One region of the Amycolatopsis sp. NPDC047767 genome, then DNA from elsewhere that is predicted to be linked to it. Evidence: riboswitches for the same ligand, from Rfam matches in the RefSeq annotation. Region 1 holds a riboswitch; the other holds the start of a gene.

Region 1 (5,380 bases):
TGCCGGGCCAGGAGGTCACGGCGGCGGGTCGCTTGGCGCCGGCGCGCGGGGGTGAGCTGACGGCCGCGGTCGTCTACCTGCAGGGCGCTCCGGTCGGAGTCACGCGGGCGCCGTGGTGGCAGCGGGCGGCCGCGGCGTTGCGGGTGGGGCTGCACGAGCTGTGCGCGGTGCTGCCGGAAGAGCCGGCGGGGCTGCTGCCCGGACTGGTTCTGGGTGACACGAGTGCGTTGCCGGAGCAGGTCGAGCAGGAGTTCACGGAGTCGGGGCTTACGCACCTGATGGCTGTCAGCGGGGGAAATCTCGCGATTCTGTGCGGCTCGGTGTTGCTGTTGTGCCGGTTGCTGCGCATCGGGCCGCGGGTGTCGGCCGTCGCGGCGGGGTTGTGCCTGGGTGGCTTCCTGATTCTCGTCGGTCCGGCGCCGAGCGTGCTGCGGGCGGGAGTGATGGGCGGGGTGGCGCTGCTGGCGCTGGCTTTGGGCCGGCGTGGCTCCGCGTCGCCGGCGCTGGCGTTCTCGGTGTGCGTGCTGGTCGCGTGGGATCCGGTGATGGCGGCGGACTTCGGGTTCGCGCTGTCGGTGTTCGCGACGGCGGGGCTGGTGCTGCTGGCGCCGAGGTGGGCGGATTCGCTGGTGCGCCGGGGGATTCCGCCGGGGTACGCGGAAGGGATCGCGGTGCCGCTGGCGGCGTTCGTGGTCACCGCGCCGGTGATCGCGGGCATGGCGGGCACGGTGAGCCTCGTCTCGGTGGTGACCAACGTGCTGGCGGCGCCCGTCGTCGCGCCGGTCACGGTGCTCGGGGTGCTGGCCACGGTGGTCGGGCCGTGGTGGCCCGGGGCCGGGCACGTGCTGGTGCACCTGGCCGATCCGGAGGCGCGCTGGCTGATCACCGTCGCACGGCACGGCGCCCGGGCGCCGGGTGCGGTGCTCACGTGGCCGGGTGGCTGGTGGGGCGGGGTGTGCGCGGCCGGGGTGGTGGTCGTGGTGGTGGTCGCGTTCCGGTTCCGGCGCGCGCGGCTGGTGGTGGCGATGGGACTGGTGGCGGTGCTGCTGATCGTGGTGCCGCCGCGGGTGCTCTCGCCCGGCTGGCCGCCGAAGGGCTGGGCGATGGTGGAGTGCGACGTCGGCCAGGGCGACGCCGTGGTGCTGGCCACGGCGGAGGCCGGGCGGGCGGTGGTCGTGGACACCGGGCCGGAGCCGGGGCCGGTGGACGAGTGCCTGCGGCGGCTCGGCGTGGATCGGATCCCGCTGCTGGTGCTCAGCCACCTGCACGCCGACCACATCGGCGGGCTGTCGTCGGTGTTCGACGGCCGCGCCGTGGGGGCGATCGCCGTCGGGCCCGGGCGCGCGCCGGCGTGGGCGTGGCAGCAGGTGTCGCAGGAGGCGGCGACGCACCACGTTCCGTTGCTGGAGCTGAGCGACGGGCAGCGGCTCGACTGGCCGGGGCTGTCGCTCGACGTGCTCGGGCCGCGCTACGTCACGGCGCGGGCGGCCGCTCTGCAGGACGGCACGATGATCAACAACAGTTCCGTGGTGCTGCGCGCGACCACGGCGGCCGGGAGGGTGCTGCTGACCGGAGACGTGGAGCTGGCCGCGCAGGCCGACCTGCTGGCCGAGGGAGTGGACCTGCACGCCGACGTGCTGAAAGTTCCGCACCACGGCAGCAGGTACTCGTTGCCCCAGTTCCTCGAGGCGGTGGGCGCGCGGGCGGCGATGATCAGCGTGGGTGCGGGCAACAGCTACGGGCACCCGGCGAAGTCCACAGTGGACGTGCTGGGCACGTTGGGTGTACTGGTGACGCGGACCGATGTGGACGGTGACACGGCCGTGCTGCCCGGTGCCGGCGGGCCGGCGGTGGCGCGCCGGGGTGAGCCGCGCGGGCCGCCCCGCTAGGGGTGCGGCCCGCGGGCCCGGTCAGCTCAGAGGCCGAGGGCCTTGCTCACGGCCTCGGCCGACGGGGGCACGGTCGCCTTCGGGCCGATGCGGCCTTCGAGGGCGTCGAGCGTCTTGAGGCCGTCGCCGGTGATGAGCAGCACGGTGTCGGCCTCGGGGTCGAGCTTGCCGGTCTCGATGAGCTTCTTCGCCGTCGCGACGGTGACGCCGCCGGCAGTCTCGGTGAAGATGCCTTCGGTGCGCGCGAGCAGCCGGATGCCCTCCACGACCTCCTCGTCGCTCACGTCCTCGATCGCACCGCCGGTGCGGTTGACGACGTCGAGCACGTAGGGGCCGTCGGCGGGGTTGCCGATCGCGAGCGAGCGGGCGATGGTGTCGGGCTTCACGGGCTGGACCACGTCGTGTCCGGCGCGGAAGGCGGCCGAGACGGGGGAGCAGCCGGTGGCCTGCGCACCGAACACCTTGTAGGGGCTGGCTTCCACGAGGCCGAGCTGGCCGAGCTCGCGGAAACCCTTGTCCACCTTGGTCAGCTGCGAGCCCGAGGCGATCGGCACCACGATCTGCTCCGGCAGGCGCCAGCCGAGCTGCTCGGCGACCTCGTAGCCGAGCGTCTTCGAGCCTTCGGAGTAGTAGGGGCGCACGTTGACGTTGACGAACGCCCACGTCGGGTGCTCGCCGGCGAGCTCGGTGGCGAGGCGGTTGACGTCGTCGTAGTTGCCGTCGACGGCGATCAGGTCACCGTCGTAGACGGCGGTGGTGAGGATCTTGGCGCGCTCGAGCGACTTCGGGATCAGCACGACCGACCGCCAGCCGGCGCGGGCCGCGGCGGCGGCCGTCGCGTTGGCCAGGTTGCCGGTCGAGGGACACGCGAGGACCTCGAAGCCGAACTCGCGGGCCGCGGCCAGCGCGACGGCGACCACGCGGTCCTTGAAGGAGTGCGTGGGGTTGCCGGTGTCGTCCTTGACCCACAGGGACTTCAGGCCCAGGGCCTTGGCGAGGCGGTCGGCCTTCACCAGACGGGTGGCGCCGGGTTCGGTGTTCGGGATCTCCTCGACGGTCGAGGGGACGGGAAGGAGCTTCTTGTAGCGCCAGATGTTCTTGGGGCCGGCCTCGATGTCTTCGCGGCGCACGCGGCCGAAGTCGTAGGCGACCTCGAGCGGCGAGAAGTCCTCCGCGGACACGAACTCCGGGGCGAGCGGCTGCCGGTGGCCCTCTTCCTTCGACACCAGTTCGACGGCCGGACCGAGGTCCAGGGTCTTCTTGGGGGAGGTCGTGCCGAGGGTAACGGTCATCGCGAGGTTCCTTTCCTCATCTGCCCCGCAAACGCGGGCCGGAATTGGCACCGTGGTCGTCAGCTATCCCGCAAATTCGGGAAGACAGGCTGTACGCCGGTTGCCGGGGCTTCGTCGGGCCGTTCCCTCTGCCCCTCTGGATGAGCGGTGTTCAGTTGTCGGCGCGCCGCGGTGTTTCCGGTGGAGCTGTGTTTCCGGCGGAGCGGGGCGCTGCCTCGGGTACACCGTACGACATGGCGATCACCTCGTGCCACGGTGGCGGCGCACATCACCGGAGCGGGCGCGGGGCCGGGCGGGTGAGAGGATGGCGGGGTGACCACCGCACCCGCGCCGCTCCACCTCGTCCTCGGTGAGGAAGAACTGCTCATCGAGCGGGCTGTCCGCGCGTCGCTGGACGCCGCGCGGGCCATCGACTCCACGGCCGAGATGACGCGCAACCGGGTGTCCGAACTCACACCGCCCGTGCTCGCCGAGCTGGTGAGTCCTTCGCTGTTCAGCGAGGGGCGGGTCATCGTGCTCGACTCCGCGCACGACATCTCGCAGGAGCTGGCGGACGCGGTGATGGCGTACCTCAAGGCGCCCGCCGACGGGATCGTGCTCGTGGTCGTGCACAACGGCGGCGGGCGCAGCAAGGCGGCCAAGGCGCTGCCCGCGGCGCTGAAAAAGGCGGGCGCGGAGATCACCGAGTGCCCGAAGCTGACGAAGCCGGCCGAGCGCGAGTCGTTCGTGCGCAACGAGGTGCGCCGCGTCGGCGGCAAGATCGACGCCGCGGGCGTGATGGCGCTGATGGACACCGTCGGCTCCGACCTGCGTGAGCTGTCCTCCGCGGCGACGCAGCTCGTCGCCGACACCGGTGGCGTGGTCGACGAGCAGGCCGTGCGCCGCTACCACACCGGCCGCGCCGACGTGACCGGCTTCGCCGTCGCGGAGAAGGCCGTGGGCGGCGACCGCGCGGCGGCCCTGGAGTCGCTGCGCTGGGCCATGCAGCTGGGCGTGCCGCACGTCCTGGTCGCCGACGCCCTCGCCGACGCCGTGCGCACGATCGCCCGCGTGTCCGCCGCCGGCCGCGGCAACCCGAACCAGATGGCCGGCGAGCTGGGCATGCCGCCGTGGAAGATCCGCAAGGCGCAGGGCCAGTCCCGCGGCTGGGGCCAGGACGGCCTCGCCACCGCCATGCGCGTGGTCGCCCGCCTGAACGCCGAGGTCAAGGGCGTGGCGGCCGACGCGGACTACGCCCTGGAACGCGCGGTCGTCGAGGTCGTCGCCGCCAAGGGCGAACGCTGACCCTGCTCGCCTCGGCAGGCCCCGAATCGCCGACCGGTGAGGCTGAACCCGCCGCTCGGGAACGGGCAACGCGCCGGACCCGTACGCAGCCGTGAGGGCGCGCCAGTCCAGGCAGCTGTGTGCGTCGAGAACGGTCGAGAACACACGAAAAAGCCCGGCGACCAGGCGGTCACCGGGCTCTTTCAGGTCTGGCAGGGTGTCGCTGCGATCAGCTCAGAGCTGGTTCGCGCGCTTCGCGAGAGCCGACTTCTTGTTGGCGGCCTGGTTGGCGTGGATGACGCCCTTGGTGACGGCCTTGTCGAGCTTGCGGGCCGCGTCGCGCTGGAGTTCGAGGGCCTTGGTCTTGTCGCCGGAGTCGGCGGCCTCACGGAACTTGCGGATCGCGGTCTTCACCGAGGAGCGGATGGCCAGGTTGCGCTGGCGGGCCTTCTCGTTGGTGGTGATGCGCTTGATCTGGGACTTGATGTTGGCCATGAAGGCGTCCTGCTTTCGTCTCGGTGAAGGTCGCTGCCGCGTCGAAGTGGCTCCGGGCGCCTGGCGTCAAGACAGGCGCGGCCGGGTTTCCTCCCTGACGGAATGCCGCACGGCAACGACGGGAAAGCCTAACAGGCCTGCTCGCGGCCCCCTCGGGCGGCCCGCAGTGATCGGTTCGGCTACCGTGGAGACGGTAGTGCCTAGGGTTCCGCCACCGGTCCGCACGACGCGACCCACCACAACCAGGGCCGGCGGGACAGGTCCGAGCGGCACCATCGGCGCGGCCCGACGCCCGCCGTTCATCTGACGGGACAAAAGCCTGGAGGACCCGGCCTTCCGCGTGCGCGGAAGACCCGAAGGGGTCCGGTGAACACCACAGCTCTGTCGTTCGTCCTCATCGCCGCCGTCGTGCACGCGGGGTGGAACCTCGCGGCCAAGCGC
Region 2 (5,380 bases), on a different contig from region 1:
CGATTGCCGAGAAGGTCCGCGACGCTCGCGGTGGCTACAGCGCCTGGCCGGTCTGCGGCAAGCGGGCCTGAGTTCCGCAGTTCCCGAGGCTCGGTAGGCTTCCCCGGTGGTTGAACTGCTGGGGCCTGCCGAGATCCGCGGGCTGGCGGACGAGCTCGACGTCCGGCCGACGAAGAAGCTCGGCCAGAACTTCGTGCACGACCCCAACACGGTTCGCCGCATCGTCGAGCTGGCCGGAGTTCGGCCGGGCGATGTCGTTCTCGAGGTCGGCCCCGGGCTGGGGTCGCTGACGCTGGGCCTGCTCGACGCCGGTGCCCGCGTGGTGGCCGTCGAGATCGATCCGAAGCTGGCGGCGCGGCTTCCGCGCACGGCCGCCGAACGCGCCGCTTCCGTCGCGGATCAGCTGACCGTGGTCGGCGCCGACGCGTTGCGGATCAGCGCGGCGGACCTGCCGGCCGAGCCCGTGTCGCTGGTGGCGAACCTGCCGTACAACGTCGCGGTCCCCGTCGTGCTGCACCTGCTGGCCGAGCTGCCGTCGCTGCAGCGCGGGATGGTGATGGTCCAGACCGAGGTCGCCGACCGCATGGCCGCCGGTCCCGGCAGCCGCATCTACGGCGTGCCCAGCGTGAAGCTCGCTTGGTACGGCCCGGCGCGCAAGGTCGGCGCCGTGCCGCGGTCGGTGTTCTGGCCGGTGCCGAACGTCGACTCGTCGCTCGTGTCCTTCGAACGCGGCACTCCGGTGGAGGGCGTCGAGCGGCAACGCCTGTTTGAAGTCGTCGACGCCGCGTTTTCCCAGCGCCGCAAGACACTGCGCGCGGCTCTCGCCGGCTGGGCCGGCTCGGCCGACCGCGCGGGTGAGCTCCTCGTGGCGGCCGGCATCGACCCGAAGACGCGCGGCGAGCAGCTCGACGTGCACGACTTCGTGCGGCTCGCGGCTCAAGCCTGAAACAGTCGGCCGAGGTGGTAGTCCAGCGTCGCCAGGACCTCGCCCGGCGTGAAGCGGCCGTGGAGGACGTCGAGGCCGAGTCCGGTGAAGCCCGCGACCAGGAGGTTCGCTTCCTGCCGCGGCTGGACGCCGGGCGGGAGAACCGTGCGGCGCAGCAGGCTGGTGAGCAGGTCCTCGATCGGCGTCTCGGCCTGCAGGAAGACCTTCGCCAGCGCCGGGTCGCTGTGGGTGCGGCTGAAGTAGGCGCGGTGGACGCGTAGCGACAGCTCACGCTCGGCGTCCAGCGGCAGCAGTTCCGTGAGCAGCGTCCGGACCACGCCGCGCACGCTCTGGTCGACCTGCGCCGCGATGCGGGCCTGCGTGCGCTGCTCGCCGCGTTCGTGCAGATAACGCAGGGAGAGCACGAGCAGATTGTGCTTCGTCTCGAAGTAGTACTGCACCAGCCGCAGCGACACGCCCGCCTCGGCGGCCACCTCGCGCATGCTCACGGAGTCGAGCCCGCGTTCGGCCGCGATCCGCCACACCGCCGTGGCGATCTCGCGCCGGCGCTGCTCGTGGTCGACCCGGTGCGCCACGGTTCTCCTCCGCGTTGGTGATACGACTGTATAGGATACGCGTGTATCACGGATGGGGTGAGCCGGCCGGAATCGGCTCGCGGACGGGAGCGGGTGTCCGGCCGGGAAGACGCGGTGTCTCGCCGTGGCGAACTACCTGGCCGAACCGTCATTTACCCACGCGCGGGCCGTCGCGGAATTGTCGGGCCGGAATCGCACCTCCACCAGGGATCGGCGGCGTCCACAGTGGAATAAGGGCTGGATTCGCCGCGCGGAAGAAATTCGGTGCCGGAGCTTTCGGGGTCCACGATGTGGCTGCGGGTGTCCCGGTATCCGGGCACCACCACTCGTGTGATCTGCACCAACGCGCTTGCGTTCACCCAATGGGATCGGCTTTACTCAGAAACGTCCATCCCGAGCGACTGAGAGACCTGGCTCGCCGAAGTCGCAGCAACCACCCCCCATGGGGCAGGTGCTACAGCCAGGACCGATGGAGGCTGTTTCCGATGCAGAGGGTAGCCCGCCCGCTCCTGTTGACCCGGCGGCGCGTCGTCGATGAAGGTCGCCGCACGGTATGTGCGTGTCGACGCTCCACAGTCATCGCCTGATCTTTCTTCCGCAATTCTGCGCACCGTCCGAAAAGGACGGTAATTCGGTGACGCCCGGCGCGCCCGGAAACGGTGCTGCGCCTCATGCCTGGAGCTCTCTTCGTGATCACTGTCGAAAACGTGTCCAAGTCCTTTCCCCTCAACGGAAATCCGGTCGCCGCGCTGCGTGATGTGAGCGTCGACGTGCAGGCCGGCTCCCTCTTCGGCGTGGTCGGTCCCGCCGGCTCCGGCAAGTCCACGCTCGCCCGCTGCATCGCCCTGCAGGAGCGCCCGGACCGCGGTGTCGTGCGGCTCGACGGCCTCAACACCGGTGCGCTCGACGGCCGCCGGCTGCGTGAGGTCCGCCGCCAGCTGGGTGTCGTCGGCACCAAGCCGGAGCTGCTCGCCGAGCGCACCGTCGCCGGCAACATCGCCACGCCGCTGGAGCAGCTCGGCGTCGACGGCCCGCAGCGCAAGAGCCGCGTCGGCAACCTGCTCGACCTCGTGGGCCTCACCGCCCGGGCCGCGCAGAAGCCGGCCGACCTCACGCCCGGCCAGCTGCGCCGCGTCGCCGTGGCCAAGGCCCTCGCCGCCGGCCCCGCCGTGCTGCTCGCCGACGACCCCACCGCCGGCATCGCCCCCGAGGAGGCCGGCGCCGTGCTCGCCGTGCTCGACCGGGCGCGCGCCGAGCTGGGCACCACCGTGCTCCTGACCACGCCCGACGCCGGTGTCGTCCGCCGCGTCTGCGACGACGTCGCGGTGCTCGAAGACGGCGCGGTCGTCGAACGCGGTCACGTGCTGGACCTCATCGCCTCGCCGGGCAGCTGGACCGCGCAGGCGGTGCTGCCGGCCATCGAGACCGCCCGCGCGCAGGCCGCGAAGTACGACCGGTCCGCCGACGTCGTGCTGATCGGCTTCGCGTCCGTCGGCGCCCTGCTGCCCGAGGCGGCCGGCCGCTTCGACGTGGAGGTCGCCACCATCGGCGGCGGTCTCACGCGCATCGGTGACACCCCGATCGCCCGCTTCCGCATCGGCGTCCGCGGCGAGCGCGCCGACGCGGCGCTGGCGTGGATCGCCGACCGTGGCGCCCATGTGACGCCGGCCGTGCGGGCCGCGCAGAGCGTCGCCGCCTGACCGCTCGTCACACCTCCGGCTCACCGCGCCCCACTGTGGCGTTCGGTGCGTTCAACGCAACGAACGCCGCATTGGGTGCGTTGAGCGCAACCAACGCCACGGTGGGGTGCGGTGGGACTGGGGGACGGGAGAGTCGGGAGCGTGTCCGAGAGGTTGGGACAGCCGTCCTGAAAACGGCTGTTTTCTCCTGGTGGGGAGGCCAGGCGCCCGGCCACGTAGGCTTGACGGGTGCTCGCCGTAGTTCCACCACCAGTCACCGTCCGGGTCCCGGCCAAGGTCAACCTGCACCTGGCCATCGGTGACCTGCGCGAGGACGGCTACCACGACTTGGTCACCGTCTTCCAGGCGTTGTCGCTCACGGACGAGGTGACCGTCGCGGTCACCGACGACCCGGGGCTCGAGGTCTTCGGCGAGGGGGAGGGGTCGGTGCCCACCGACGCCACCAACCTCGCCTGGCGCGCGGCCCAGGAGCTCGCCACCTACGCCGGTCGCGCCGAAGGCGACGACCCGAAGGTGCGGATCGTGCTGCGCAAAGGCATCCCCGTCGCGGGCGGCATGGCGGGCGGGAGCGCCGACGCGGCGGCGACGCTCGTCGGCCTGGCCTCGCTGTGGAAGCTCGACGTGACGCGCGACGAGCTGGCCGCCATCGCGGGCAAGCTCGGCAGCGACGTGCCCTTCGCGCTCTACGGCGGCACCGCGCTCGGCACCGGCCGTGGTGAGCAGCTCGTGCCCGTGCTGTCGCGCCACACGTTCCACTGGGTGCTCGCGTTCGACACCGAAGGCCTGTCGACGCCGAAGGTGTTCGGCGAGCTCGACCGCCTTCGCGCCGACGGCAACCCGCCGCGCATCGGCTCGCACACCCCCGTCGTCGAGGCTCTCGCCTCGGGTGACCCGCGTCAGCTCGCGCTGCTGCTGGGCAACGACCTGCAGGCGGCCGCCGTGTCGCTGCGCCCCGGCCTGCGCCGCACGCTGCGTGCGGGCGTGAACGCGGGCGCGCTGGCCGGCTGCGTGTCCGGCTCGGGGCCCACGTGCGCGTTCCTCTGCGCCGACGCGCAGGCCGCCGTCGAGGTGGCGGCCGAGCTGTCCGGCGCCGGCGTGTGCCGGACGGTGCGCGTCGCCCACGGCCCGGTGCCCGGCGCCCGGCTGGTCGGCGGCGACGACGCACCCCGTGGCGCGCCACCGCGCGTGCACGCCTGAACTTCTAGTCCACTGTGGAAAGGATCGGCTGAATCGGATGGCCAACCTGGTCAACCTGGAGTCGGTGAGCAAGTCGTACGGCGTGAAACCGCTGCTGGACGGCGTTTCGCTCGGCGTCGCCGCAGGACAGCGCATCGGTGTGGTCGGTCTCAACGGAGGCGGCAAGACGACGTTGCTGGAGGTGCTCGCGGGTCTGAGCGAGCCGGATTCCGGCCGCGTGAGCCATGTTCGTGATCTGCGCATGGCCGTCGTCACCCAGCGCACCGAGCTGCCTTCGGGCAGCACGGTCGGTGACGTCGTGCTCGAACGCTATGGCGCGGAACACGAATGGGCCGCCGACGCGCGCGTACGGTCCATTGTGGACGGACTCGGCATCACCGCGATCGGCCTCGACACCCCGACCGCGAACCTGTCCGGTGGCGAACGCCGTCGCGTCGCGCTGGCCGCGGCGCTGACCGGCGAGCTCGACCTCGTGGTGCTCGACGAGCCCACCAACCACCTGGACGTCGAAGGTGTCCGCTGGCTGGCCGACCACCTGCTGGCCCGCCGCATCGCCGTGGTGGTCGTGACCCACGACCGGTGGTTCCTCGACACCGTCGCGAGCCTCACGTGGGAGGTCGCGAACGGTCGGGTCGAGCAGTACGAGGGTGGTTACGCCGACTGGATCTTCGCGCGCGCCGAGCGGGCCCGCCTGGCCGCGACCGCCGAGGAGAAGCGACAGAACCTGGCGCGCAAGGAGCTGGCGTGGCTGCGCCGCGGCCCGCAGGCGCGCTCGTCGAAGCCGCGCTACCGCGTGGAAGCCGCCGAGGCGCTGATCGCCGACGTGCCGCCGCTGCGCGATTCCGTGGAGCTGATGGCGTTCGCGAAGCGCCGGCTCGGCAAGACGGTGCTGGAGCTGGAAGACGTGTCGTTGAGCGTCGGCGACCGGACGCTGCTCGACCACGTGACGTGGCGGATCGGGC

The links. Region 1 has a riboswitch for S-adenosylmethionine ahead of thrC (threonine synthase). Riboswitches for the same ligand answer to the same signal wherever they lie in the genome.
Region 2: it holds a riboswitch for S-adenosylmethionine, as region 1 does, so the genes downstream of both, AB0878_RS37435 (ATP-binding cassette domain-containing protein) here and thrC (threonine synthase) in region 1, are expected to answer to the same signal.

The regions. Positions count from the first base shown of each region.
Region 1 is NZ_JBEYSJ010000021.1:23,952-29,331, reverse strand. Features, by position in the region: gene AB0878_RS31545 (ComEC/Rec2 family competence protein) at 1-1,889, shown strand, start outside; gene thrC (threonine synthase) at 1,916-3,181, opposite strand; SAM riboswitch class I at 3,195-3,328, opposite strand; gene holA (DNA polymerase III subunit delta) at 3,494-4,465, shown strand; gene rpsT (30S ribosomal protein S20) at 4,679-4,939, opposite strand; gene AB0878_RS31525 (EamA family transporter) at 5,306-5,380, shown strand, end outside.
Region 2 is NZ_JBEYSJ010000030.1:2,726-8,105, forward strand. Features, by position in the region: gene AB0878_RS37420 (transglycosylase family protein) at 1-71, shown strand, start outside; gene rsmA (16S rRNA (adenine(1518)-N(6)/adenine(1519)-N(6))-dimethyltransferase RsmA) at 107-946, shown strand; gene AB0878_RS37430 (TetR/AcrR family transcriptional regulator) at 937-1,521, opposite strand; SAM riboswitch class I at 1,907-1,997, shown strand; gene AB0878_RS37435 (ATP-binding cassette domain-containing protein) at 2,211-3,221, shown strand; gene AB0878_RS37440 (4-(cytidine 5'-diphospho)-2-C-methyl-D-erythritol kinase) at 3,450-4,418, shown strand; gene AB0878_RS37445 (ABC-F family ATP-binding cassette domain-containing protein) at 4,456-5,380, shown strand, end outside.